Regions from separate parts of the Psychromonas sp. SR45-3 genome, predicted to be linked through region 2. Evidence: predicted binding sites of a transcription regulator. Region 2 holds the regulator's gene; each other region holds the start of a gene.
What was found. Region 2 encodes LexA, which represses DNA repair genes until DNA is damaged. Its sites were predicted from a motif close to TACTGTATNNNNATACAGTA; they were not measured.

Region 1 (10,156 bases), on a different contig from region 2:
TTGTATTTGACGATGATAAACAGGACTTGAAACATCAGTAGAGCCTGCATTATTGGCTAATAAAGTGATTGGCAGACCGGTTTTATGCTGTGCTAATAAGGGCTCATTTGTTTCACCCTTAAAGGTTGTCATTGCATTGCCTTTGCCGGGTGATACATTAATAAACACACCACTAATTAAGGTGTCTAAATTTTTAGTCCCTGATAATGAAATATTACTGCGTACAATCCAGAATCTACTCCCTTGCTTAGCTATTTTATTAAAATATTGAGGCTCTATATCCAATGTAACAATGACTTTGTTGTGCTTGCTAAGTTTAAGCTGATTGACTTTACCGACCACTAAACCTTGCAGTTTTACTTGATTACCCGTTTTTAGGTCATAGGCGTCGTCATAGGTCAGTGTTAATTGTTTAGGCGGATTGGTTGCTTGTTGGAAACTATCAAATAAACGATACTGGCCTGTGCTCACTTTATTACCGGTTGCTTTTGAAGAAAGTTCAAGTGCGATACCGCCTGCAGCTATAGCTAACAAAGAATCTGTATTGATATTGATACCGGAAAGGCTCGCGTCAACCTTAATACCACTAATATTCCAAAAGACGGTGTTATCTGAAATTAAATGTTTGAACTGTGGATTAATTTTAAGGCTCGTTTGCATTAAGCTTGAATCATGCAGTGCTAAAGCACTTACTTCACCGACTTGTAGTTTATGATAATAGACTGGTGATCCGACACTGACAGAAGGTAACTCTTTACTTAGCAATGAAACATTAAGTGGTGAAGCAAATGCATTTTTACCAAGCTTAGCCGTTTCTTTAGATGAATATAAATAAAAAGGTGTATTAAATGTATTGCTTGCTGAAGCTTGCTTTTCAAAGACCTGTTTTTTTAGTACTCGCTGGCTATTATATAAGGTAATGCCTCCTTGGATAATATGTTGTATCGGTTTACTACTTAGCTCAAGCCCAGTTAAGGATGCCTTGAAATCTAGACCACTTGATAAGTGAAATTTACTTTGTGGGGTGATCAAGTAAGCAAATTGATTTTGTATATTGAGCAACACTTTAATATGTTGACTGTCTTTGCTCAATTGTAGTGTACTTATTTTGCCAATGCTTAGGCCTTTATAGGTGACGGGTGCACCTTCCGTTAAACCGTCAGCATTGTCGGCTGTCAGCGTGACTGTCGTATATTCGTTGTGTGAATCTTTATGCTGAGCTAATACAAATTCCGATTGTGGCACTTCTTGTTGGTAATGTTGACTGTGTGTGAAGCTAATATAATCGCCAGTAATAATATTACCTAGGTTTTCTATTTTAGAAAATGAAAGGGCCGTTTTTTCTATCCAAAATTGTGCGTTTTCTGTCATCATTTCAGAAAATGCGGGGTTAATCGTTGCTTCAGCTAAAAATAATTGGCTATTACTGTCGTAACGAATTTTATCGATTCGTCCAATACCATGACCCTTAAATAAAATGCCCGCTCGGTTTGGTAGATTATGAGTGTCTTTTAATTTTAATAAAATCGACAAGCCTTGCTCGCTGTCGTGAATGTTATCAAATAACTGGTATTGCTTATCGGCTTCCGGTGGTGAAGAAGCTGCAGGGCTATTAAAAGTAATACCTCCAGCAATGAGCGCGGTTAAGCTATCTAGTTTAAAATCAATACCTGCACGCGACAGGTTGGCATTTAACCCACTAATATTCCAGAAACGGCTTTGTTGCTTGACCAGATGACTATATTTACTTTCAATAAATATTTGAATATTGATAAATTGTCCTGACTTATCAATGCGAACGCGGGCGACTTCCCCAACTTGTATCTTTTTGTAGAAAATAGGGGTACCTACATTGATTGACGCTGCACTTTTACTTCTAAGCGTAAGTAATAATGCATTTTCAGGAATATTAATAGGCTGTTCATTAGTGGCATTAAATTCGTTTTCTGATTCACCTTCACCGGGTAATAAATTGATATAGCTGCCTGAAAATAAAGTATCTAAACCTGATATCGACGTTAATGAAGCTTTTGGTGAAACTAACCAAAATTGACTTTTCTTTTTCAATAGAAATACGGCATGAGATTCTATTTCTGCAATAACATTAACGCCATCTACTTCATCGAGCTCCACTTTCTTTACTGTTCCAACAATGACACCTTTATATCTCACTTTTGTTTTATCAACGATAATACTGTCGGCACGCTTAAAGTGAATAGTGACTTGTTCATTTTTATGGGTGATATTTTGAAATAAAATCCAGATGCCTAATAGGGCTGCAATACAAGGTAAAAACCAAATTGGGGAAATTGAACGTGACTTAGCAATAATTGCTTGGTCAGTAGGGTTATTTTGCATTAGTGTTAGCATCCCATATTAAACGAGTATCAAAACTCTGCGCAGCAAATAATGTGGTGATAACCACAACGGTAAATGAAGTAGCTGCGATACCTGGGTAAACAGACAAAAAGTTTCCCTTATCGAAGACGGCTACCATGATTGATATAACAAATAGGTCGAGTACTGACCAACGTCCTACCCAGTCAACTATTTTGAAAGCAAAAAGTTGTTTTTTAGGTGACAGCTGCCATTGAAAATGCACTGCGAGTGAAATGAAAGAAAGTGCAATAATCTTTAAAATAGGTACCAGAATAGAGGCAATAAAAACAATCAAGGCAATGCCTATCATACCACTTTCAAATAAGCTGATTATACCTGAAAAAATAGTATCAGGATAAAGTGTACTATTTTTTAGTAAATAGGTAATAGGGTATAGGTTGGCAGGGATTATAAAAACCATCGCGGTCAGCAGCAAGGCCCAGGTTTTTTGTTGGCTATGTTTGATGCGCACTGAAATTGGACTACCACAATAAGGGCAATGCGTTGTGTTAGCTGAAATCGAAGAGTCCATGGTACAGACCCTGCATAATTGCGTACCCTGTTGCATGGCGCTGATACCGGGTTTTAATAGCTTACTCATTACGTAAATATTCCCAATATTTTGTATTACTATATTCACAGAGCATCGTCATATTTAGTATCAGTAATGCCACAAAAAAATACAGTCCACTATTAAAATAGACATCAGCATAACTAATTAATTTAAATACAGCGACCATAAAGCTAACGAGATATACCTCTAACATTGACCAGTGGAATAAAATAGCAGTTAACTTAAGTACAGAGTTTAATAAAGAGGGACGTTTGTTAAACACCACACAGCCGCTACTAAAGGCAATACATACAGTTAACAATGTTGGCGCAACAACCGCACAAAATAGCACCACAAAAGAGACAAGAGGAGCAATATCAATCATCATTATTGCACCCTGTAATAGATTCGCTTCTTCTGTAACGCCTAATAAGTGAATCGATATCAGAGGTGATGAAAAGGCCGGAATACAGATCAGTAAAGCCGTTATTGATAAGGCAAATAACTTATTCGCATTAACCGCTTTATTTTTGTAAAGAATACGCTCGCAGCGTGCACATTTTGCAACATAGCCAGGCGCTAAGATTGGTTTTTGTGATACTAAGTCACAGTGACTGCAAATAATTGTCTGCATTGTTTATTATCAATAATTTTACATTAATGGAGGATAGCAAACTAATTTTAAGATGACAAAAGTTGCATTCTATTACAAATAGTTTTACTGTATATAAAACCATGTTTAATTCGTTATTAAAAGAGGCCACCGTGGCAGTCATCATTAAATACATAGTAGAAAGAAAAGGTGTTGAAAAAATGACCTTTACCAGTAAGAAAGAAGCAGATGCATACGATAAAATGTTAGATAGCGCTGATCAAATTGCATTGTTCTTAAGCCAGAGTCCAGTTTCATTGGATGACCAGCAACTGGAAGAGTTAGGGTTATATGTTGCAAGTAATAAAGATGTATTACAAAACCTATTCAAAGGGCAATTGTTTGACCAAGAGATGATTGATAAAGCCGAAGTATAAAAGAAGTATAAAAATAGATAGAATTTAGGGGAGTATTGATAAATTAACCTTCAATACCTTTTATTGTGCTCCTTAATACATTAAAATACGTTCCTCATTTTTAACAAATACAAATGCTTTTTGGTTGGAAGCATCACTGTGAGGAATTAGCATGCCAATTATTACTCTTCCCGATGGAAATAAACGTCAATTTGACAACACTACTTCAATTATGGAAATCGCTGCAGATATCGGTCCTGGACTTGCAAAAGCCTGTATCGCTGGACGTGTTGATGGAAAATTAGTGGATGCAAGTGATCCTATTGATCACGATGCAAGTGTTGCAATTATCACCGCTAAAGATGATGAAGGTTTAGAAATTTTACGTCACTCATGTGCGCATTTATTAGGTCATGCAATTAAGCAACTTTATCCAGATGCTAAAATGGCAATAGGACCAACCATTGATAATGGTTTCTACTATGATATCGACCTTGATGTCACCATCAATGATGAAGAGTTAGCTAAAATTGAAAAACGCATGCAACAATTGGTAAAAACAAATTACCAAGTGGTTAAAAAGAAAGTATCTGTTGATGAAGCGATTGCGGTATTTAAAGAACGTAATGAACCTTATAAGTTAGAAATATTAGAAGGTATCGATAAAGACGACCGTCCTGGTTTATATCATCATGAAGAATATGTCGATATGTGTCGTGGTCCACATGTACCGATGATGAAATTTAGTCAATGGTTTAAATTGATGAAAGTGTCTGGTGCTTATTGGCGTGCAAATTCAGACAACAAAATGCTACAACGTATTTACGGCACTGCATGGGCTGATAAAAAACAATTAAATGCTTATTTAAAACGTCTTGAAGAAGCGGCTAAACGTGACCACCGTAAAATTGGTAAACAATTAGATTTATACCATATGCAAGAAGAAGCACCGGGTATGGTGTTTTGGCATCCAAATGGTTGGACTATCTTCCGCGAGCTTGAAAGTTACATTCGTGAACAAACCGTTGCTTTTGGTTATCAAGAAGTGAAAGCTCCACAAATTTTAGATCGTTCTTTATGGGAAAAATCTGGTCACTGGGATAAATACAAAGACGGCATGTTCTGTACTTGTAGTGAAAACCGTGATTATGCAATTAAACCAATGAACTGTCCTGGTCATGTACAGATTTTTAACCAAGGTTTAAAATCGTACCGTGACTTACCATTACGTTTATCAGAGTTTGGTTCATGTCACCGTAATGAACCATCGGGTTCTTTGCACGGTTTAATGCGTGTTCGTGGTTTCACACAAGATGATGCGCATATATTCTGTACAGAAGCTCAAATTCTTGAAGAAGTATCTGCTTGTATCAATATGGTATTTGAATGTTATAAAACATTCGGTTTTGAAGATATTGTGGTTAAATTATCTACTCGTCCTGAAAAACGTGTGGGTGATGATGCTACATGGGATAAATCTGAAGCGGCATTAGCACATGCATTAGATGAAAATGGTGTTAAGTTTGAGTATCTACCAGGCGAAGGCGCTTTCTATGGCCCTAAAATTGAATTTACCTTGTATGATTGTTTAGGTCGTGCATGGCAATGTGGTACAATACAGTTAGATTTTTCAATGCCGGGTCGTTTAGACGCAACTTATGTCGGTGAAGACAACGAACGACATACTCCAGTTATGATCCACCGAGCAATTCTTGGTTCATTAGAACGTTTTATTGGTATCTTAACTGAAGAGTACGCAGGTATTTATCCAACTTGGTTATCACCTCAACAGGTGGTTGTGATGAATATTACTGACAAACAGTCAGATTTTGTCACGGAAGTAGTAAATAAATTGAAAAAATCGGGTGTTAGAGCAATTTCGGACTTGAGAAATGAGAAGATAGGCTTTAAAATCCGCGAGCATACATTAAAGCGCGTTCCTTACTTATTAGTTGTGGGTGACCAAGAGGTCGAAGCAAATGAAGTTGCAGTAAGAACACGTAAGGGCGATGATCTTGGTAAAATGCAGGTTAATGATTTTGTTGACCATGTAAAACGAGAAATCATTGCACGATCATAAATCACTTGGAGGAATTTGTTATAAAAGGTGCAAAAAAAGCCCCGCAAACGGGCAATAAACATCGTTTAAACGATGAAATAACTGGTACTGAAGTACGTCTTTCTGATTCAGAAGGTAAGCCGGTAGGTATTGTTTCTTTAGATGAAGCAAAAAACATGGCGTTTGATGCAGATTTGGATTTAGTAGAAATTAGCCCAAATGCTGAGCCGCCAGTTTGTCGCATCATGAACTATGGCAAATTTCTCTTTGAAAAGAGTAAATCCGTTAAAGAACAACGGAAGAATCAGAAACAGGTTCAGTTGAAGGAAATAAAATTCCGTCCTGGGACTGATGATGGCGATTATCAGGTAAAACTACGCAGCCTGATACGCTTTCTTGAAGAGGGTAACAAAGCCAAAGTAACGCTACGTTTTCGTGGTCGTGAAATGGCGCATCAATCACTTGGGATGGAATTACTGAATCGCGTTAAAAACGATTTAGCTGAAATCTCAACTGTCGAATCTTTCCCTAAACTGGAAGGTCGTCAAATGGTGATGGTACTTGGCCCTAAACGTGCTAGCTAAGGCATAAAGTAGTATTGATGTGCGGATATGAGAATATTCGCACTATTTACTCGCCTTACTGGTTTAATTTAATATTTTAACAATGCGGAGTTCGCAATGCCTAAAATGAAATCTAACAAAGGTGCTGCAAAGCGCTTTAAAAAGACTGCTTCTGGTGGTTTTAAACGTAAGCAATCTCACTTACGTCATATCCTTACTAAGAAATCTACTAAACGTAAACGCCATCTACGTGCTCAAAGCATGGTAGCTAAAGTAGACGTACCTAGTATTAACAGAATGTTACCATTCGCTTAAGTAAGGAATATATAAAATGCCAAGAGTAAAACGCGGTGTACAAGCTCGTGCACGCCATAAAAAAGTCTTAAAACAAGCTAAAGGTTATTACGGAGCTCGCTCACGTGTTTATCGCGTAGCAGTTCAAGCAGTAACTAAAGCTGGTCAATACGCTTACCGCGACCGTCGTCAACGTAAACGTCAGTTCCGTCAACTATGGATTGCACGTATTAACGCTGCATCTCGTATTAGCGGATTATCTTACAGCCGTTTCATCAATGGTCTTAAAAAGGCTTCTGTTGAAATCGATCGTAAGATCCTAGCTGACATCGCTGTATTTGATAAAGCAACATTTGCTCATTTAGTAGAAGTTGCAAAAAAAGCGCTAGCTTAATCATTATTGATTAACAGAATTGAAGAAGGAGGCATTTTGTCTCCTTTTTTTTTGATTTAAAATTTCTTTCCTCTCTCTCCCTACTTTGATGACATCATTTAAAATTTATACCGATTACATTAAATAAGTGCTCTAAATTTTGCGCAGGAAAAATGACTTAGTTTAAGGCGTAAATTGAGCTAAATGGTTGTTCCCTTTACGAAATTTACAACGAAGAAATAAATTATTTTAACAAGTAAAATAGAACAGTTAATTAGTGTGATTGGTATTACCTTACTAAAGAGGGAAATTTTACTGAAATACTATCCCTAACCCCAAATCTATAGTTCAATATTTGTAACGTAATGCTTTATCCCTTTGTTACTTTATAACCTGGCTGTGATGCCTTTTAACTAGCAAGATTGATCGGCTATTTAACGGAGTTAATGGTATAAATGTCAGTATCAATAACGTTGTCATATAACTGTCACAAAATAGCAATATAATCGTGCCCATCAATTATGTTGGAGATAGTAAATGGAACGTGATTTAGCGACCACGCTGCAAGCGAATAAAAAGCGTGTGGTTAAGGATAAGTTAGTTAAATATGGTGTAACAGGAGGCGGCACTTTGGTGCTTGTCGCATTGTTATTAATTTTTGGGTATCTATTGTATGTCGTGTTACCTATTTTTGCGCCCGTGAGTATCGAACAAACACAATCTTTTCAACGTAAAGATTCAACTGCCATTTATGCATTGGGCCTCGATGAGCAAAATGAAGTTAGCTATCAATTAAATGAGAAAGGGTTGTTAAGCTTTTATTCATTGAGAAACGATGATTTAGGTGAAAATTTATTACAATACCAAGCTTTTACTAACACTCATAACATTGCTAAAACAATGGCTTCAACCGGTATTTATGCGATCAGTAATGAACGCGGTGAAGTCAAAATTGTTAAACCCAGCTTTGTAACATCTTACCCTAATGATAAACGCTTAATTACGCCTGAAGTCAGCTTTCCATTAGGTGAACAGGACTTTATTGTTTCTGAAGATAATCAACCATTGACTCATTTAGCCTTTGAAATGAATCCTGAATATGCAGGTTTAGCTGGCGTACAAAGTAATGGTGAAGGGCTTTTCTTACTATTAACAGCCGAAGAAAATATGATGACTGATGAAGTTGAATGGGAACAGTCATTATTCAAGTTGCCTTCATTTCCTCAGCAAGTTGAACAGTTATTACTCACACCTAATCTGAGTAAATTGTTTGTACGTAGCGGTAATGACTTATTAGTTTACGATGTGTCTGATAGTGACAATATTCGTATTACTGCGGCATTTAAAATCAATGCGCCTGGCAGTAACGTGACTAAGATGCAATTATTGACGGGTGCTAGTTCTTTACTTGTTGCTAATGAAAATGGTGTGATTAGCCAGTGGTTTGAAGTGTTAAATGACAATAAACGCGAGTTCACCTTAATTCGAGATTTTAAAGCATCATCAGGCGTGACAAGCATAACACCTGAATTTTTCCGTAAGGGATTTTTAACAACTACAGCATCAGGTGACTTATCTATTTTTCACACTACCGGTGAAACTGAACTATTAACTGAATCGATTACTAAAGCAGGGCCATTAGTTGTTGCTATTTCACCTCGTGCAAATGCAATTCTTGCTGCTGATAGCAACACCATTAAACTTTACCATGTTGATAATGAACATCCTGAAATTACTTGGTCTGCCTTATGGCAAGAAGTTTGGTATGAAGGCTACCCAGAGCCGCAATATGTTTGGCAATCAACGTCAGCTAGTGATGATTTTGAAGCCAAAATGAGTTTAGTTCCAATCTCGTTCGGCACTATTAAAGCCGCATTTTATGCGATGCTATTTGCTGTGCCTATTGGTATTTCTGCTGCTATTTATACAGCTTATTTCATGGCACCAAGTATCAGAACTTATATCAAACCGACCGTTGAAATAATGGAAGCATTACCGACGGTTATACTAGGATTTTTAGCAGGGTTATGGTTAGCACCGATTGTTGAAAGCCAATTACCGGGGATTGTCTTATTATTAATCACCTTACCTGCGAGCGTGTTAGTCGCGGCAATGATTTGGTCTAATCTTCCAAAATCACTAAGTGATAAAATCAGTGAAGGCGTATTACCGTTAGTACTCCTGCCAATTCTTGTTGTTACTGGCTATTTGTCGATGGCCTTTAGTGACACGCTTGAATTATGGTTATTTAACGGTGATACCCGTATGTATTTAACCAATGAGTTAGGTATTAACTTTGATCAACGTAACTCGCTTATTGTTGGCATTGCGATGGGGTTTGCGGTGATCCCTACTATTTTCTCGATTGCTGAGGATGCCATCTTTAGTGTGCCAAAGAGTTTAACAATGGGGTCGTTAGCATTAGGTGCAACACGTTGGCAGACATTGTCTAAAGTAGTTATTTTAACGGCGAGTCCAGGTATCTTCTCTGCAGTAATGATGGGAATGGGGCGTGCAGTGGGTGAGACCATGATTGTACTGATGGCAACGGGTAATACGCCAATTATGGATTGGAACATCTTTGAGGGAATGCGTTCTTTATCAGCGAACATCGCTGTAGAAATGCCAGAGTCTGAAGTGGGTAGCTCACATTACCGTGTGTTATTCCTCGCTGCGTTTGTATTGTTTATCTTTACTTTCTTCTTCAACACCATTGCTGAGTTTGTTCGTCAGCGTTTGCGTGAAAAATATTCAAGCCTATAAATAGGAGTTAGTTATTATGGGTAAGTGGTTTAAATCAGGCACACCGTGGATTTGGATGACCGGTGGTGCTGTAAGTTTGAGTTTGATTGCAGTAATAGGTTTGTTTTTATTAATCGGATGGAGAGGATTAAGTTTCTTTTGGCCTGCGACTGTGTATGAGTTTG
Region 2 (10,156 bases):
CTGGTATTGCGGTAATGCAAGCCGCATCACAATCATTAAGTAATCAAAGTTATTTACAGCAAAAAACATTCGCAATGTGGGTAGCAAGCAACCGCCTTGCAGAGCTTAAATTACAACAGCAGTGGCCTGAATTACACTGGCGTCGAGAGGAAGTTGAGTTTGCGAATACTAAGTGGTATTTGCGCTTTCAAGGTGTAGCAACAGGTAATACGGATTTCAGGGCATTAGATGTTGAAGTGAGTGACCAAAAAGATGGGCAAGCGCTTGGGTATATAAGGACTTACATTGCCAAACCATAAGTACCATCAGCAGGTTAAACAAAATGGCTTTACCTTAATTGAAATTTTGATTGCCATTGCTATTTTTGCAACATTAAGCCTTGCTGCTTACCAGATATTGCAAGGTGTTTTACGCAGTGGAGAAATCAGCCGTGAGCATGATAAGCATTTAGTTGAAATTCAGCGTGGTATGTTATTAATTGAACGTGATTTTGTACAAATGGTGGCACGCATTTCACGAACAGGTAATGCCGAAGATGAAAAATTACAAGTATTGTATGTGGGAAAAAAAGTATTGGATTCAGATTCTGAAGGCATAGAGTTTAATCGCTTAGGTTGGACTAACCCACTTAATTTATTGCCTCGTTCAACTATTTTACGAGTAGGTTATCGCGTTAAGAATAATCAATTACAGCGTTTGTATTATTTACACCCAGATATTGTCGCGGGAGAGAAACCGGAACAACAAGTAATATTAAATGATGTTGATAGTTTAAGTTTTAGATTTTGGGATGATGATTGGATAGATACTTGGAATGCAGATAAAACAATACCTAAAGGTATTGAAATGACGATTAACAGCCAACATTACGGTGAATTAAAGCGAGTTTTTATATTGTCTGATAGTACGGTAGAAGATTAATGGTGAAACATCGTAAGCAACGAGGTATTGCATTAATCACTATTTTAATGATTTTAGCCATCATGGTGACCATTGCTGCCACTATGACAGGGCGAATGACCTCTAGCTTATTGCGCACAGAAGGACTTTCGTATTCAGAAAAAGTATATTGGTACGGGCAAGCGACCGTGGATTTTAGTCGCATGGTATTAGAAGATGATTTTGCCGATAGCGAAGTGATCAGTCTAGATCAAATATGGGCCACGCCAGATATCGTTTTTCCTGTCGACGAAGGATCGATTACTGGCAACATGGTAGATTACCGTCGCTGCTTCAATATTAATGCCATTGCCCAAGCTGACCAAGATGATACTCGTGCTTTACCTATTAGCCAATTTCAAATGTTACTGATTTCGCTAGGTGTTGAAGAGTATGCTGCTGAAATAATTGCAGAGTCTACGCGGGATTGGCTGGATAACAATGATACTGTCGATGTTTCACAGGGTGCAGAAGATAGATATTACGAGTCAGTGGGAGTACCACATTTAACCGCTAACCATTTGATGGTTGATGTTTCAGAGTTAAGAGCAATACAAGGGGTCACTGACCAGATTTATGAACGCATAAAACCTTTTTTATGTGCTCTACCGGCATCAAATCAGTTGATTAATGTGAATACGGTTAATAAAAAGCAACCACAAATACTATTTGCTTTATTTCCACCTGAATTGCTTATTACAATAGAGGATATTCAATCTATATTAGACGATAGACCAATTAGTGGTTGGGCATCTGTTGATGAATTTTTAGCATCAGAATTAATTGCCGATAAGTTAATACCTGATGTAATCAGTTCACAGTTAAGTGTCACGAGTGATTTTTTTCAATTATTTGGTTTAGCAGAGTTTGATCAGCGAGTAATGGTTTTCAAGCTATTATTTAAAGTAGAGAATAAAAAAGCGACGACTATTCGTTTCCAATATGCAGGAGTTGAAGAGGTGGTTGGCATGGAGATGTTCAAGTGAGTGAACAATTAATTATCCGCTTAGCAAGTGAAGCACACCAAACTATCCATTGGTTAGTTTGGTCTGAAAGTGAAAAAGAGATCATTGCGTCGGGTGATTTAGATAATGCACAGGCATTGAAATTGTTAGCGGAAAAAGCACAGTCTCGTAAAGTTATTTGCTTAGTGCCGGGCGTCGATGTCACATTAAAATCAGTAGTGATTAAAGGGACCTATACACGTCAAATGCAACAAGCTCTGCCTTATATGTTGGAAGATGACTTGGCTAGTGATGTTGATAAGTTACACTTTTCAGTTTTAGCTAAAAAAACAGACTTAGTTGAAATTGCCATTTGTTTTAAAAGTAAATTAACAATGTGGTTGGGTTGGTTAGCTGATGCCGATATTTTTTGTCAACGTTTGATTCCAGAGGCATTAACACTGCCCCTACCTACGGAGCAACAATGGCAAGCATTACAACTTGATAACCAATGGTTAATACGTACTGATGAATATCAAGCTTGGTGTTGTGAAAGTGATATGTTAAATAACATTTTGCAATTACACTTACTAGATAAACCAGAACAGCAAATTGAAAGTTATAGTGCCATACCCCATGATTGTATAGGCCAGTGGCAGCAAAAAGCAGTTGTATTGCCGATGCAATTGTTAGCAGAGGGGTGTCTTAATAATTCTATTAATCTGTTAACCGGTGAGTTTAAAGTTAAAAAAGAAAGTAATTTTCAATTCGCTAAGTGGAAGCTACCTGCAATTGCCGCTGCTATCTTGTTTATTGTGGTATTAATTAATGCTGTTATCACCACAAAACAAGCAGATCGAGAAACCTTATTAGTAAAACATCAAGTAGAGACTCTCTACCAAAAAGCTTTTGCTAATCAATCACCTTTACGATACAGCCGAATTAAGAAAAAATTGAAAAGTTTGTTGGCTGAGTCATCGATTGGTACACAGGCAGATGGTTTGTTACCGATGTTAAATGATTTGCTTCCAGTTTTTCAAGCGGTACCGAGCTTACAAATTTCAACGTTAAAATTTAATCGTGCAAACCAACAAATAAGTTTAGCGGTTAGTGCCGATAGCTTTCAGGCCTTTGAATTACTCGCCAAAAAAGTTCCTACTAAATATACGCTTGGCCAAGGGGCATTGAGTAATAATAAAAACCGTGTCAGCGGTGTATTAACGGTGAGGGTTAACTAATGTTTGAACAAATCAAAGAGTGGTGGGATAACATTTCAGAAAGAGAGCAACAGCTGACCTTTATTTCGCTGGTGGTTGTATTCATTGCGATTATTTATTTTCTTATTTGGCAACCTATTGCGACTAATTTAGCAGAGAGTCAGCAAAAACTACAAAGTAGCCAACAAACATTACATTGGGTAGAAAGTAATGCTAATAAACTCGTTGCTGCGGGTGTTGGAAATAATAAGACAACGGCGAGAAAACAAAATTTATCACAGTTGATTAGTAGTACTGCAAAGCGTAATAAAATTGTTATTTCTCGTATTCAAAACCGTAATGGCAGCGTTGATATTTGGATTAATCAAGTTGAATTCAACCAATTCTTAAAATGGATCACTGCATTACAAAATCAATACCAAGTACAAGTTAATAGTGCTGATTTAAATCAGGATAAAATACAAGGTATGGTTAAGATTAACCGTCTGTCATTAAGTTATTAGCATTGTAAAAGGGTTCAAATGAAAGTCAAAATAGCGATACTTGTTGTATTGGTTTACTGTGGTAGTTTATTAGTTAATCTACCTGCTGCAGCTGTTGTCAGCTGGATGCCAGCTTCAACGGTTAAAATCAATAATGTTTCTGGTAGCCTATGGAATGGACAAGCCAAACAAATTATCATCAACCCTAAGGTTACGCTCCATAATGTGCAATGGAATGTTCAATTAAAAGCATTATTGAATTTAGCAATAGGTGCTGATGTCTCCTTTTATAATGGCCCTAATAAAATGTCAGGCAAAGGTTTTGTGCAATATGGTTTAACAGGTGCAAGCGCATCAAATGTTATGGTTGATTTAACCTCCGCAGAATTACTCACATTGATACCAACTAAATTACCAGTAAAAATAGAAGGTGATTTTTCTGCAGTTATTCAGCAGATAAAGCAAGGTGACCCTTATTGTGAGCAATTACAGGGAAGAGTGGTATGGCATAATGCCTTTGTTTATAGTCAAATGGGTAATGTAAATTTAGCTTCTCCTTCCGTAGACTTAGGATGTGATAATGGCAATATTACTGCTTTTGTCACTCAAGAATCTGAGCAATTAAATACAAACTTAGATATTAATCTTGGCGAGGGTGGTATCTACCAATTAAATGGTGAAATTCAAGGCACAGATAAACTCCCCCCATCGATAGCACAATCATTAACTTGGATTGGTCCTAAAAACGACAGCGGTGCAACCACTGTTAGTTTTAAAGGTGTGTTATAAGCGGTCTACGTTGTCTGAATTCACTCGCGAGCTCTTCGACGTGCAGTCTAAAATCGGCTTGCCGTTCCGTTCACTGATGATTGTAAGTGGAATGGTGAGTGGGATGAATAAATGTCGAATTTTAGAGGCCTGTGGTTTTTTATTGTTACTTCGAACAGTACGCCCTTTGTCCATTTCTGAGCTTTTTAAATAGGTTTAAAATCATTAATCTATTCAAACTGATAGTAGTCGCATAAATTCCTATAAAAACGGCGCTAAAGAGAAACAGCCCCTAGTAATTATCCATGTATAAATATACACTGTGTTTGTTTACAGTTTTTTATTGCTTGGAGTTCATAATGAAAGAATTAACCAAACGCCAAGGCGAAGTCTTAGACGTTATTAAAGATCAGATTGCAAAAACTGGCATGCCTCCTACGCGTGTTGAATTAGCGAAAATACTTGGGTTTAAAAGCGCCAATGCAGCAGAAGAGCATTTGAAAGCTTTAGCACGTAAAGGTGCAATTGAAATATTGTCAGGCACCTCTCGTGGTATTCGTGTTGTTAGCGACCATAAAGATAATGAAATAGTGGCCGATGAAGGTTTACCTTTAATTGGCAAAGTCGCTGCTGGTGAGCCTATTCTTGCTCAAGAGCATGTAGAAGCACATTACGATGTTGACCCCGCTTTATTTCATCCTGCGGCAGATTTTTTACTGCGCGTTGAAGGTGAAAGCATGAAAGATATTGGTATTATGGATGGCGACTTATTGGCTGTACATAAAACTCAAAACATAAACAATGGCCAAGTTGTAGTTGCGCGTGTTGAAGACAATGTCACCGTAAAACGTTTTTATCGTGATGGTAAGCAGATAACATTAAAAGCAGAAAATGCTTTATTTGATGCGATAAAGGTCGACTTAGAGTATCAATCTTTTGATATTGAAGGGATTGCGGTTGGGGTTATTCGTACTGCAGATTGGATGTAATTGGCAATTAGTGTTATTAATAACCCTCTTCCAAACTTATAGTGTGAATTAAATGAAACGTTTAATAATAATTTTTAGTGCGCTGTTAATGATTTTATTTTTTATTATCGGTAGCACCCAATCTTTTCATTTAGTTCACAGTAAAAATGATGCCTTAGTGTTACAACAGACACGGCAGCCATTACCTGAATTTGCCTTTGAAAAAGCTGGGGAAGTCGCTTTTACCAACCAATCTTTAAAAGGAAAGTGGACCTTATTTTTTGTGGGTTATACTTATTGCCCCGACGTTTGTCCAACCACATTAGCAGACCTAGACCGTATTTACCCAAGCTTAGCCAATGATCGAAATACAACCACACAAGTTGTATTTATTTCTGTTGATCCTAATCGAGATAAAGCAGAACAACTGGCAGATTATGTGCACTATTTTAATAAAGCATTTATTGGCGTAACCAGCACCCATCAACAACTTTGGCCATTTGTTACTCAATTAGGATTGATTTATAGCTTGGTTGAAGAGGGGGAAACTGATGATTTTTATTTAGTTGACCATAGTGCTTCTATTGTTCTAATCAATCCTGAAGGTGAGTTTCATGCCACGTTTAAATCGACAATTAATGCACAGGGCATTAATCATGTTGATATGGATTTAATGGTTGAAGATATTAAAGCAATACAGGCGAATTATTAAAAGCGCTAATGGATTTAGCCTCATTTAGGGTTGCTGCTAAATCAGTAAGGGCTGTTTACCGTTGAGTTGATGTATAAACTAAACGGTAGGTGATCGCAGTTTATAACTTTTTTGTCCAAAATAATGCACTACCAAACTCAGGATCCAGCTGATAATCAGAAAAGCCAAGGCGCTGATAAGCTTTACAAGCAATGGCATTACCACTTAATACTTCTAGCGTTATTTTGCAGCAATCCTGCTGTTTTGCGACTTCTTCAATTTTTTCAAATAAATGTTTAGTAAGGCCTTGGCCTCTAAAATCATTGTGTACGACAACATCATGAATATTAAATAATGGCTTACAAGCAAAAGTAGAGAAGCCTTCTATCGCAGTTAGTAATGCAGCTGGATGCTCATCACTAAAAATTAAAACAATAAAAACATCATTCCTAGCAAGCAAGTTTGTGATTAAGTTCTCTTTGGCAAAGTCACTCAAATCTTCACCTCCACCCATAGGGTCACAAGCATAATGCGACATTAAGCTTAAATAAGCCTGTGCATGTTGTGGATTATGTAAGTCCGCTACAACCGTTTGAATATTAAGCATTACTATTCCTTTTATTTTTAATTATTGGTGTTTTTTTAGTCTAACTAATGTATCAAAATTATTCTACATAAAGTGAGGACAAGCTGGTGGAAGCGCTAGCATCGATAAAAATAATCAAGGATCAACATAGGAAGTAGTTAACTTTTGACAATAATTGAGGTCAAAAAATAGAGATAAAAAATAAATACAGCTGCTAAATTAGATTTAAGTATTTAAAATAGTTACTTTAGTGTTAGACTTCTAGATGTCTAAAAGGCCATTTTAAGGAAGTAATTATGCCAATTCGTATTCCAGATGATTTACCTGCATCAAGTATTTTAAAATCTGAAAATATTTTTACGATGTCAGAAACACGAGCTAGTCACCAGAACATTCGTCCTCTGCGCGTTCTGATCCTTAATTTAATGCCTAAAAAAATTGAAACTGAAACGCAACTCATGCGTTTATTATCTAATACTCCCTTACAAGTTGATATTGAACTGTTACGAGTGGACGCTAGAGCAACACGAAATACACCGCAAAAGCATTTAGATAAGTTCTACGGTGACTTTGAGCGAATCAAAAATCGAAAATGGGATGGCTTTATTATTACTGGCGCACCACTTGGCACCATTCCGTTTGAAAATGTATATTATTGGGAAAAGTTCACGGAAATAGTTAACTGGTCTCGCCATAACGTTACCTCAACGCTATTTTTATGTTGGGCGGCACAAGCAGCATTAAACATACTGTATGGATTAGAGAAAGAAACCCGTGATGATAAACTCTCTGGTATTTATTCACACCGAACGTCACATCATCATCATCCACTAGTAAGAGGGTTTGACGATGAATTTTGGGCGCCATTATCTCGTTATGCTGAATTTAATAGCCGTACTATTAAAGATAAAACAGATTTAACAGTATTTGCAGATGCGCCTGATGCGGGAGTATATCTTGCGGCAAGTCCTGATTGTCGTCAGGTTTATATCACTGGGCACCCCGAATACGATGCAAATACACTAAATAACGAATATTTAAGAGACCTTGAAGAAGAGCTAGATCCGGTCATGCCAATTAACTATTACCCGAATGATGATGAGAATGAAATTCCACATGCAATTTGGCGTAGCCATGGAAATCTCTTATATAGCAACTGGCTAAATTATTGTGTTTATCAGGTAACACCATACGATCTCAGTGACTTAATCTAAATTTTGTAAATAATTTATAAAGATGAAAAATAGTACTGGAAAAGGTAAAAAGCTCTCCTACAATTATTAGTAGCTAAGAGAGCTTAAGAGGAGTAAAGTCAAATATAGGCAGTGCTTCTGCGCAGTTAGCAAGTTGGTTATTCAGGAAGCTTAGTTATTAAAATTAACTTCACAATCGCATTAAATGCACTTGACCAATTTAAGCATTTTCACGTTAACAAACATAAAACGGAGGTATAAGATTATTTTAAATTTTACTCGTACCAGTGTACTGAAACCGCATCAAAAACTGAGTTGTTAATTTAAACACTCACCTACCCAACGGGGTAATTAGATACAGTTTTAGAAGTTAATACTGGTTGTATTCATTAATACAGGAGGATTAATTATTTTTACGTTTTATCATTTTATTGAAAGTGGGTGTCAGAGTTAGGAGTTTATATTAGTTAACTCATTGCCAACGGGCGTTTCTAACATTCACTTTTATCAAATTAGATAGTGGATTATTTGTAAAGTTTTATTAGTATCAAGTTAGTTTTTATTATCGATATTAATGCCTCTTTTAATAGTCACAACTCAATTGTTCTTTATATTTTAAAGCGAGCTAAGTAGCTCGCTTTTTTTATATACAATTTTTACGACTCGATTGAAATCTTCCCTTTAAGCTAAGTTGCTTTCCTGCGCTGCCTAGATCACTTCCCTAATATAATTGCTATTACATTAGTGAATATATGACCTGTTTCAACCATCAAAAAATTCATAATTTATAACAGAATATTTCAAGATAGAAATGGCTTTGAAAGGTTATGACTACAAGTTTTATGCTATTATTGACACTCATTTTTTACTCAGAATAAAGTAGCAGGGAACTCTATGTCGATAAGTGATCGTAGTGCATTAATTAAAGCACAGTTAGAAAAGCACATTCTTCTGATCGATGGTGGTATGGGAACCATGATCCAGGACCATAAATTTGAAGAAGCTGACTTTCGTGGCGAACGTTTTAAAGACTGGAAAAGCGACTTAAAAGGCAATAACGATCTATTAGTTTTAACGCAGCCAGAAGTCATTGCTAATATTCATCGTGAATATTTAGATGCGGGTGCAGACATTCTTGAAACCAATACATTTAACGCAACAACCATTGCTATGGCTGATTATGCAATGGAATCTATTTCTGCTGAAATCAATTATGAAGCCGCACGTATTGCGCGTCGTGTTGCCGATGAAAAAACCGATGAAACACCTGACCGTCCTCGTTTTGTAGCGGGTGTGCTAGGTCCAACAAACCGTACTTGTTCAATCTCTCCTGATGTTAATGATCCTGCTTTTCGTAACGTTACTTTTGACGAACTGGTTGTTGCTTACATTGAATCGACTAAAGCCTTAATTAAAGGTGGTAGTGACTTAATTCTGATTGAAACTATCTTTGATACTTTAAACGCAAAAGCCGCTGTTTTTGCAGTTGAAACGGTATTCGAAGAGCTCGGTTATAAAATTCCTGTGATGATTTCCGGTACTATTACCGATGCATCGGGTCGTACATTATCAGGTCAAACAACAGAGGCTTTCTACAATTCATTGCGTCATGCGGAACCCCTAACATTCGGTTTAAACTGTGCCTTGGGTCCCGATGAGTTACGTCAATACGTACAAGAGATGTCGCGTATCTCAGAAACTTATGTTTCTGCACATCCTAATGCCGGTTTGCCCAATGCCTTTGGTGAATATGACTTAGAAGCCGATGAAATGTCGGTGCATATTAAAGAGTGGGCTGAAAGTGGCTTTTTAAATTTAGTGGGCGGTTGTTGTGGTACAACGCCTGCGCATATTAAGGCGATGGCTGATGCCGTTGCGGGTATCAAACCGCGCGAATTACCAGAGATTGAAGTTGCTTGTCGTTTAAGTGGTTTAGAGGCGTTAACTATTCGTTCTAGTTCACTCTTCCAAAATGTTGGTGAGCGAACAAACGTAACCGGTTCTGCCCGTTTTAAACGTTTAATTAAAGATGAATTATACGATGAAGCGCTTGAAGTAGCGTTGCATCAAGTAGAAGCTGGCGCAGATATTATCGATATTAATATGGATGAAGCGATGCTTGATTCATTATTTGCGATGAAGCGTTTCTTAAACCTATGTGCTTCTGAACCTGATATTTCACGCGTACCAATCATGGTTGATTCTTCTAAGTGGGAAATTTTAGAAGAAGGGCTTAAGTGTGTTCAAGGGAAAGGTATCGTTAACTCAATCAGTATGAAAGAGGGCGTTGATAACTTTATTCATCAAGCTAAATTGATTCGTCGTTACGGTTTTGCGGTAATTGTGATGGCCTTTGATGAAGACGGAC
Region 3 (10,156 bases), on a different contig from region 2:
ACCGGAGCATGCACGTCCTCAGCAACGCTTTGTGGTTGATAAAGATATTGCACCTTTACCAAGTATTGAATTATTAGATAGACCTGATAAGAAGATTAATCCTATTTCACAACAAGAATTGGATATAGCAGCGCGTTTAGTTGAAGCAAAATTACTTGAATTTAAAATTAAAGCGGATGTAGTGAATGTTTTACCTGGACCCGTGATCACGCGTTTTGAACTAGATTTAGCGCCCGGTATGAAAGTCAGTACGGTCAGTAGTTTGGAAAAAGATTTAGCGCGTGCTTTATCAGCAATGAGTGTGCGTGTGGTGGATCAAATCCCTGGTAAATCCGTGATTGCATTGGAGCTACCAAATCGACACCGTGAAATAGTTTATATCTCTGAGGTATTAGATTGTAATAAATTTAATGAAAGTAAATCAGCATTAACCATGGTACTCGGTGCAGATATCTCTGGTTTACCTGTGGTGGTGGATTTAGCTAAAATGCCACACCTTTTAGTGGCGGGTACGACCGGTTCTGGTAAATCGGTTGGGGTTAACTGTATGTTAGTCAGTTTATTGTATAAATCTTCACCTGAAGATTTACGCATGATCTTGATTGACCCTAAAATGCTTGAACTCAATGTGTATGAAGGTATTCCTCACTTATTAACTGAAGTTGTTACTGATATGAAAGATGCCGCTAATGCATTGCGTTGGTGTGTTGGAGAGATGGAACGTCGTTATAAACTTTTAGCTGAAATCGGTGTCCGTAATCTAGCGGGATATAATACTGCGATCAGAAAAGCAAAAGCGGCAGGGGAACCCATTTTAGATCCATTATGGAAACCGGGTGATAGCATGGCAGAAAGCGCACCAGAACTAGAAAAACTACCTGCTATTGTCGTTGTAGTGGATGAGTTTGCCGATATGATGATGATTGTGGGTAAAAAGTGTGAAGAATTAATTACGCGTATTGCACAAAAAGCCCGTGCAGCAGGTATACACTTAATTTTAGCCACACAACGACCATCGGTTGATGTTATTACTGGTTTGATTAAAGCGAATATTCCAACTCGAATTGCTTTCCAAGTGTCGAGTAAAATTGACTCTCGAACGATTCTAGGCCAACAAGGTGCGGAAACGTTATTAGGTCATGGTGATATGTTATATATGCCACCGGGTGTCGGTGTGCCAACACGTGTTCATGGTGCTTTTGTCGATGACCATGAAGTGCATAAAGTAGTTGCTGACTGGAAAAAACGTGGCCAGCCAAATTATGTACAAGAAATTCTAGCCGGGGATGCGGATTTAGATATGTTATTACCGGGTGAGCAAGCCGAAGGAGAGGATGAAATTGACCCATTATTTGATGAGGTGGTTAGTTTTATAACTGAAACACGTAAAGTGTCTATTTCAAGTATTCAACGTCGATTCCGTATTGGTTATAACCGTTCCGCTCGTCTTGTTGATCAATTACAAGCACAAGGTGTAATTAGTGCACCGTCAGGGGCTAATAGTAATCGTGAAGTACTAGCGCCACCTCCTATTAAGGATTAACATGAAAAAAATATTATTTATTACAGTATGTCTGATCAGCTCAATGTTTCAATTTGCCTCAGCACAAACAGATAGCGAATTATTACAGCAAAAACTGGCTAAATTTACGACTATTGATGCAGACTTTGTACAACAGGTGATCAATCCAAAAGGGGAAGTGATCCAAAAAAGTTGGGGAACGCTAGCCATTGCACGTCCTGGTAATTTCCATTGGCAAGTGACTCAACCTGATGAAGAATTGATTGTTTCAAATGGACAAGATATGTGGTTATATAGTCCATTTATTGAGCAAGTTACTATCATGAACTTTTCAGATGCAATTGCAGGCACACCCTTTGCGTTATTATCTGGAGCAGATTCTGCACAATGGGCTCAATTTAATGTGGTTAAAAAAGATCAACAATTTATTGTTAAAAGTAGCGATCCAAAAGCATCGACGAATACATTTATTTTTATCTTTAATAAAGCCGGCAACATCAGTGAATTTGTTGTACAAGAATCACAGGGGCAAAAAAGTGTATTTACCCTGTCAAATAATAAAAACAATAGTACATTTGCGAAGGATTTTTTTGAATTTAAAATACCAAATGGTATTGAGATAGATGATCAACGCTAATGCAAGATTTATTTACGATTGATAATCAATTTAAACCCTTGGCCGCGCGAATGCGGCCGACTAATTTTGACCAGTATATTGGTCAATCTCATCTGATCGCAAAAGATAAACCGCTGCGTAAAGCCCTAGAAGCTGGATTTGCTCATTCTATGATTTTATGGGGGCCGCCTGGCACCGGCAAAACCACCTTGGCTGAGTTAATTGCTGAATATTGTGATGCTCACGTAGAGCGACTTTCTGCGGTCACATCAGGTATTAAAGAAATTCGGGCCGCTATCGATATTGCAAAACAAAATCAATCAGCTGGTCGACGTACATTACTGTTTGTAGATGAGGTACACCGCTTTAATAAGAGCCAGCAAGATGCTTTTTTGCCTTATATTGAGGATGGGACATTTTTATTTATTGGTGCCACCACAGAAAATCCGTCCTTTGAACTTAATAATGCATTGCTGTCTCGTGCGCGTGTTTATCTGTTAAAAAAATTATCACAACAAGAGATTATTGAAGTCATTGAGCAAGCTTGCGAAGCTGAACACGGCCTTGCTAGGCAAAACATTGTATTCGCTGAAGGGGTATTAGATAAGCTCGCACAACTAGTGCAAGGGGATGCAAGAAAAGCGCTCAATTATCTAGAGTTGCTTGCTGATATGGGACAACAAACAAAAGATAAATTATTGATCGATACTGGTTTATTAATGGAAATAGCCGGTAGAGAAGGCGTTAGCTTTGATAAACAAGGCGATCTTTTCTACGATCTCATTTCTGCATTTCACAAATCCGTGCGTGGTTCAGATCCCGATGCTGCTTTGTATTGGTATGCGCGCATGTTAGCAGGCGGCTGCGACCCTTTATATGTAGCACGACGTTTATTAGCGATTGCCTCTGAAGATATTGGCAACGCAGACCCACGCGCAATGCAGGTCGCAATGTCTGCGTGGGACTGCTTTACCAGAATAGGCCCCAAAGAAGGGGAAAGAGCAATTGCACAAGCAGCGGTTTATTGCGCCTGTGCGGCTAAAAGTAATGCCGTTTATAGTGCCTTTGCAAAGGCTAAACAAGCCGTTGAAGCCTATCCGGATCTCGAAGTTCCTCATCATTTACGTAATGCGCCTACCGAATTAATGAAATCATTAAATTACGGAGAAAGTTATCGTTATGCCCATGATGAAGTAGGGGCTTATGCTGCCGGTGAAGTGTACTTACCGGAAGCTTTGCAAGGCATTGAGTTTTACCAACCTGTTGAGCGTGGTCTAGAAATTAAAATTGCTGAAAAATTGCGCTATTTAAAATCTTGTGATCAACGCAGCGAAAAACAGCGTTATTGATCATGACCTTGTTAAGGTCCTGACTGGCTTAATGAGTATTGCTTTAATGTGAACAGGTTCAAGTGAATAAGCTTAATAAGTGCAAGCCGAAAAATGAATAAGCATAGCTGTTGCACTCAGCAAGTTGTTAACAAATAAGAGATGGATAAAAATTTATTATGAATAATTTATTGCTGAATATCGGCTTCGTAGCTTTTGGTGGTGCATTTGGTGCAACTTTCCGTTATTTAATTGGTATTGGCATAGTTAGTTTCTTTGGAAAAGGTTTTCCTTTTGCTACACTTACGGTCAATGTCATTGGCTCGCTGATAATGGGATATATATTTCAGTTAGTTCAACAGGGAACAATTTCTACAACGCCGTGGTGGCCATTAATTGGCGTTGGTTTTTTAGGTGCATTAACAACTTTTTCCTCATTCTCATTGGACAGCTTATTGTTGATCCAACAGGGTGAGTTACTTAAGGCACTGTTAAATGTGGTATTAAATGTAGTGGTATGCTTATTTGCAGCGTATCTAGGTACTTTATTAGTTTTAAAAGGTTAGGAAATAACATGCTAGACGCAAAGTTTTTACGTAATGATATCGAACAAACTGCCGAATTATTAAAGAAACGTGGTTTTGATTTAGAGGTAAGTTTACTTAGTGAATTAGAAGAAAAAAGAAAATCACTTCAAGTCTCTACTGAAAGCTTGCAATCAGAGCGTAATACGCGCTCAAAAGAAATTGGTCAAGCGGCAAAACGTGGTGAAGATATCAAACCATTACGTGAAGCGATGAATGAATTAGGTGAAGCTTTAGAAAAAGCAAAAGAAGAATTTTCTGTGGTCAGTGACCAACTTAAATCTATTTATGACATGATCCCGAATTTACCACATGACTCTGCGCCGATCGGTAAAGATGAAAGTGAAAATGTAGAGGTATTAACCTGGGGTACGCCTAAGCAATATGATTTCGAAGTAAAAGATCATGTTGAATTAGGAGAAGCATTAGGCGGCTTAGATTTTAAATCAGCGGTTAAAATCTCGGGTTCTCGTTTTATTGTGATGCAAGGCCAAATAGCAAAATTACATCGTTCTTTAGCGCAATATATGCTTAATCTTCACACTAATGAACATGGTTATACAGAGATGTATGTGCCTTACCTAGTAAATGCTGATAGCTTATACGGAACTGGGCAATTACCAAAATTTGGCGATGATTTATTTAATACAAATCCAGCGACCGAAGAAGGTATTGGCATGTCATTAATTCCAACAGCTGAAGTGCCATTAACAAATATGAGCCGTGATGTTATTTATGATGAAACTGATTTGCCCATTAAAATGACTGCACATACACCTTGTTTCCGCAGCGAAGCAGGTTCTTATGGACGTGATACACGTGGTTTAATTCGTCAGCACCAATTTGATAAAGTTGAAATGGTACAGTTAGTCCATCCAGAAAAAAGTTTTGATGCGTTAGAAGAGTTAACTGGCCATGCAGAGCAAGTTTTAAAGAATTTAGAATTGCCGTACCGTAAGGTTGTATTGTGTACTGGCGACATGGGTTTCAGCGCGACTAAAACTTACGATTTAGAAGTATGGTTGCCAGCGCAAAATACTTATCGTGAAATTTCATCTTGTTCAAATGTTGGTGATTTCCAGGCGCGTCGTTTACAAGCAAGATTCCGTCGTACCGGTGCTAAAAAGCCTGAACTACTACATACACTTAATGGTTCTGGTTTAGCCGTTGGACGTACTTTGGTAGCGGTTTTAGAAAACTATCAATGTGCCGATGGCCGTATCGAGATACCTGCAGTGTTACAGCCTTACATGGGTGGTTTGACGCATATTGGCTAACCTATATTAGGTTACTCGAGTATTTATTAAAAGAAGCTTCGGCTTCTTTTTTGCTTTATGGCATTCGCTGGCTATGGAGTAATCGTAAATAATTGAGTTAACCCTGATCATTGAGTCATCAAAAACTATTGAAGTTGAATGCAAGAGCGGAATGCTCTTTTTAACCAGTAAGATTGATCAGTTAGTGAGCGGAGTTGGTATTTTTAGTTATTTTTTACTATGTCCGTTACCATTGCAAATTACTGTCTCAGTTCAGCTGGTTGACATATTGAATAGTATTGGGTGTGATTTTTTATATCGAATATTCTGATCGCCAGAAACGAGTTTATTTCTATTCTGGCTTACTGATAGTCTAGTTAGCTGGTTGTCTATTTTTTACAGCTTAATTCTGATCATCATAATCGCTGAGTACTAAATTGGCCGCTGCAAATGCAGCTGATTCTCTTGTTTTTTCTGGTATAGCTGTGTCATTAGCAATTTGATCTAATGTTTTAATCGCACAGGTAATTGCTTTAGGAACATAGGCTGTGTCGCCGCTGCCGATCAGGCTTATTAATTGTTTAGTTTTATCACTGTATGGATACATTTTATCTTCCTAATTAATTGTTTGTTATTAATGAGTGATAGGCAAAGTATCACTGTTTAAATATCGCTATAGCTAGTTTGCAGCAATTATAACTAACTATCATCCTCAACAACTGATTTTAATCAATGTAGGCATCAGAATTCAATTATTAGTATTCAGTTATTAGTATCTAGTTATCATGCAGTTATTAGCATCCTGCTTAGTGTTAGCACTTTGCAATTTGTGTTGAATATCGATGTCTTTGGATCTTTAATTTATTTTACCCGCTGATCCTGTCGCTTATTGATATTTTTATCTTGAATGATAACGGGTATAAACAGGTTGAATGCACTATACGTTTAATGTTTACAGTAAATAAAACAACTGGTATTTGTTAACTCAGCGTCTGCTTCAATATTTAATTGTGTTTGCTCTGATAGCTCGTTAACCCAAGTTACCACCGTACAGTAATTGTTACTTTGAAGTAATGTTGATAATAATGATAAATTATCGGCAACTTTATTCGCGTCGATCATTAACATTCTGCTTTTATCTATGCCTGCGTTTTCAAAAAATTGAGTATTAGGTTTTCCTGGAGGAGCTAAAAATAAAATCCAACCCTGATCACTCCCTTTTTGTATATGCTCTAGCAACGCTTGGTAATCATTTTGTTGGTATTGCACATTAACTAATGCACTTGAAGTTAAAGGGCTTTGATCATAATTGTGTAATAAATAGGGAGTAGTGTGCGTTGTTTTAATTAATCTTGATAACATATGATTCACCTGTATAAATAAACACTGTATGTAACAACAGTACTTGTGTTTGAACTTATGATCAAGCTTAATTTGTTAGCTTTGCTTATTTTTTGTGTGCTTTGTTTGATTTTTAAACTGTTTTTGTAGAGGAATAGAAGAAGGTAGTACTTATGATGCTAATACAGTGGTGGTGTTATAAAGGGATCTGATGAAAGGAAAAAAGCGATATGCATCTGCAAATCGCTTTAAAAATCTTATTAGTTTTCTAGTAGAGTATCTATTTTATTATTAATGTTATTATTAAGTCATAGATTGATAACTTAATAAAGTACCTCAACTGTTTGACTTACTAATTTAGCGTTAGCGATTGCTTGCTCTATATCTTGCCCACGTGCAATAGCGACGCCCAAACGACGACTTCCGTTAATATCAGGCTTTGCAAATAAACGCATTTGCGCACCTGGTACTTTGCCTAAAGCATCGGCTACGTTTGCAAACTTAATATCTTGAGAGGCGCCATTCCCTAAAATAACACTTGAAGCAGTGGCACCGTATTGTGTGATTGCTCCGATCGGTAATCCTAGTATGGCTCTTACATGTAAAGCAAACTCGGAAAGATCTTGAGAAATAAGTGTCACTAATCCTGTATCGTGTGGTCGGGGAGATACTTCACTAAAATAGACTTGATCGCCTTTTACAAAAAACTCCATACCAAATAAACCAAACCCACCCAATTCAGTCACCACTTTAGTTGCAATCTCTTGTGCTTGTTGTAGTGCTTTTTCTGACATAGCTTGTGGCTGCCATGACTCACGATAATCACCATCTTCTTGTCTATGGCCGATAGGCGCACAAAAATGAATACCATCAACAGCACTTACTGTTAGGAGTGTGATTTCATAATCAAAGGGAACAAATCCTTCAATAATAATACGACCTTTACCAGTACGGCCACCTTGTTGTGAATAAGTCCACGAGTGATCTAGGTCTGCATCTGTTTTTACAACACTCTGGCCTTTACCTGAACTACTCATTACAGGTTTAATAACACAAGGTTGTCCAATTTCTTTAACAGCTTGTAAAAATTCTTGCTTAGTATCAGCAAAAATATATGGAGACGTTTTCACTGCTAATGTTTCAGCTGCTAAACGACGGATACCTTCTCTATCCATGGTTAATTTAGTCGCTCGTGCGGTAGGTACAACATTAAAACCTTGGCTTTCAAGATCTAATAATGTGTCAGTTGCAATTGCTTCAACTTCTGGAATGATAAGGTCAGGTGCTTCTAGGCGGATGATCTCAGCTAAGCACTTTCCATCTAACATGCTGACCACATGCGAACGATGTGCAACTTGCATAGCAGGGGCGTTAGCGTAGCTATCTGTTGCAATAACTTCAACACCAAAGCGTTGTAATTCGATAGCGACCTCTTTACCGAGTTCTCCTGAGCCTAATAGTAAGGCTTTAGTGGCGCTTTTACTGGTTGCACTTCCTAAAATTGAAACTGTCATTTAATTCACTCTTATATGGATGAAAAGAAGGGGGTAAATTATATTTGCAACTCATGTATAAATACTGAGGCGCGGTATTATATCCGTAAGACTGGCTACTGTATGCGTAGAAGCTTTTAACTTCATAGCTTGTTGATTTTGGCATGCTGGATAATAACGGGTATAGTTAACCTCAGTTCTGGATAAGCAAAGCAATACAACACCTTTATTTTCGCGGATTTCTTCGTTAAATTATCTCTCAATAACCAGTTATTGCTTCAATAATTCGCCTTGAACTACGCAAAACTAACGGCACTGTATAGCCCAAAAATATAATCTTATGATTTTAAATATAATGCCGCTTTTATTAACCAGAATTGAGGTTAGTTAAAAAAAAGCCCAGGTTTTAAACTGGGCTGTAAGATGTTGGAAGGTTATAAAGTTTGTTCGCCACCAAAAATACCGATTAATGAAGGCACAAGTTGTTTAATCTCCCCGGTCATCAGTATAAAATCAGCATCAAAGCGAGCAGCAAAATCATCTGCTTCAATATGTTCATTTTGTTCTTGTAATACATCAGAAAATTTAAGTCGTTTTAAAGCAAACTCTTCACCAATAACAAATGAAATACTGTCGGACCAATTGAGTGCTAGTTTAGTTACAAATTTATCAGAGTTGATATGATTTTTAATTTCTTCAGACAATAAATCTTGCTGCTTACAACGAATGATACCGCCGCCTTCTAAGGCTGAACAAAGTTCAGCTTCATCTTCTAGTTGGTAGTGGGCTGGAATATTGCCTTCTAATATCCAATCAGTCATTACAACGTCAGTTTGATTTTGTAGCTGTACAGGTACCACGGGTAAGCTACCTAGCGTTTTTCTTAGCAAAGAAATCAGTTCTTCTGCTTTACGTGTACTTGAACAATCGACGTATAGCATATTTGTTTCATTATCTATCCACGCATAAGTCTGTGAAGTACGGCTAAATGCACGTGGCAATAATTGCATGACGATATCTTCTTTCAGGCTGTCTTTTTCTTTTTTCTTTAATGCACGGCCTTGTTCTAACTCGATCGCTTCCACACGCTCATTTAATTGGTCTTTAATTACACCTGCAGGCAGCATTTTTTCTTCTTTTTTAAGACAGATTAAAATTTGCTTTTGATGAATGTGGGTATACATACTACCGCTTTTCCCCATTGGAAATACCCAGCCTAACTTTGAAATATCTTGGCTTCCACAAGGTTTAAATTTAAATTCTTCTAGGTTTCTTTCTAGTGCATTGTCATCTTGTTCCATTGGACGAGTGAAACGATAAACTTGAAGGTTTTTGAAAAACATGGACTACACCTTAATGTATGAAAAATAAAAGAGAGCATGAGTGTAAATGATTTTACAGTCAGCGGCAAAATTTGATGGTATGAAGCTATATATTTATAGTGATGAGCGGTCTATCTATGTTGACGTTTTACTTTAACTGATTCACCTTATGATCAATGCTATATTTTTAAGTAAGATGCAGACGCTAACATTTAACTAATTATTACCCATTATTTAGTATAAAACTGTATTAATTTCCTTTTATTGGTATGCTAATACTCGTATTTAGTTTTTAAATTTTAAATAAATAAGAAAACGTTTTGTGGCGGTAATTCTAATATTTACCATTGCCTATAAATTAATGTTGATTAACCTAATTTTCTAATCTATTTAGCTGTTTAATCAACTTTGCTTACTACATCGTTTTAGATAAAATCATCACTCACAATTATGTACTTTATAAGGATATAAAATGGGTAACTATCTATAATAGATACCTTTTTAAAAATGGAATTTTAATGCGAACTATAATTGAGTACCAGCAATGGTAAAGTTAGTGAATATTAATTGTTATTTGAAAGCAGTATTTTTGCTATTCAATCTTTTACTTCTCCCCAGCACATTCGCTGATTCAACATCACAATTAGATGATCTCACTAGTCTTGATTTTGATGACTTGATGGCAGCAGATATA

Region 1: the regulator LexA is predicted to act here: its motif matches at 3,652-3,671, upstream of H5084_RS18010 (YebG family protein).
Region 3: the regulator LexA is predicted to act here: its motif matches at 6,676-6,695, upstream of H5084_RS12295 (SulA-like leucine-rich domain-containing protein).

Annotation. Positions count from the first base shown of each region.
Region 1 is NZ_JACJDP010000053.1:12,045-22,200, reverse strand. Features, by position in the region: partial or broken gene H5084_RS18025 (MlaD family protein) at 1-2,358, opposite strand, end outside; gene H5084_RS18020 (paraquat-inducible protein A) at 2,348-2,980, opposite strand; gene H5084_RS18015 (paraquat-inducible protein A) at 2,973-3,566, opposite strand; gene H5084_RS18010 (YebG family protein) at 3,698-3,961, shown strand; gene thrS (threonine--tRNA ligase) at 4,113-6,020, shown strand; gene infC (translation initiation factor IF-3) at 6,026-6,583, shown strand; gene rpmI (50S ribosomal protein L35) at 6,680-6,877, shown strand; gene rplT (50S ribosomal protein L20) at 6,894-7,250, shown strand; gene H5084_RS17985 (ABC transporter permease subunit) at 7,767-9,992, shown strand; gene pstA (phosphate ABC transporter permease PstA) at 10,009-10,156, shown strand, end outside.
Region 2 is NZ_JACJDP010000027.1:10,310-20,465, forward strand. Features, by position in the region: gene gspI (type II secretion system minor pseudopilin GspI) at 1-299, shown strand, start outside; gene gspJ (type II secretion system minor pseudopilin GspJ) at 286-921, shown strand; gene gspK (type II secretion system minor pseudopilin GspK) at 921-1,925, shown strand; gene gspL (type II secretion system protein GspL) at 1,922-3,121, shown strand; gene H5084_RS13765 (type II secretion system protein M) at 3,121-3,603, shown strand; gene H5084_RS13770 (type II secretion system protein N) at 3,622-4,371, shown strand; gene lexA (transcriptional repressor LexA) at 4,710-5,339, shown strand; gene H5084_RS13780 (SCO family protein) at 5,392-6,030, shown strand; gene H5084_RS13785 (GNAT family N-acetyltransferase) at 6,131-6,616, opposite strand; gene metA (homoserine O-succinyltransferase) at 6,892-7,809, shown strand; gene metH (methionine synthase) at 8,683-10,156, shown strand, end outside.
Region 3 is NZ_JACJDP010000021.1:57,563-67,718, forward strand. Features, by position in the region: gene H5084_RS12265 (DNA translocase FtsK 4TM domain-containing protein) at 1-1,543, shown strand, start outside; gene lolA (outer membrane lipoprotein chaperone LolA) at 1,545-2,159, shown strand; gene H5084_RS12275 (replication-associated recombination protein A) at 2,159-3,487, shown strand; gene crcB (fluoride efflux transporter CrcB) at 3,646-4,032, shown strand; gene serS (serine--tRNA ligase) at 4,041-5,327, shown strand; gene H5084_RS12290 (YaeP family protein) at 5,710-5,913, opposite strand; gene H5084_RS12295 (SulA-like leucine-rich domain-containing protein) at 6,252-6,668, opposite strand; gene purT (formate-dependent phosphoribosylglycinamide formyltransferase) at 6,971-8,149, opposite strand; gene rdgC (recombination-associated protein RdgC) at 8,575-9,483, opposite strand; gene H5084_RS12310 (TonB-dependent receptor domain-containing protein) at 10,019-10,156, shown strand, end outside.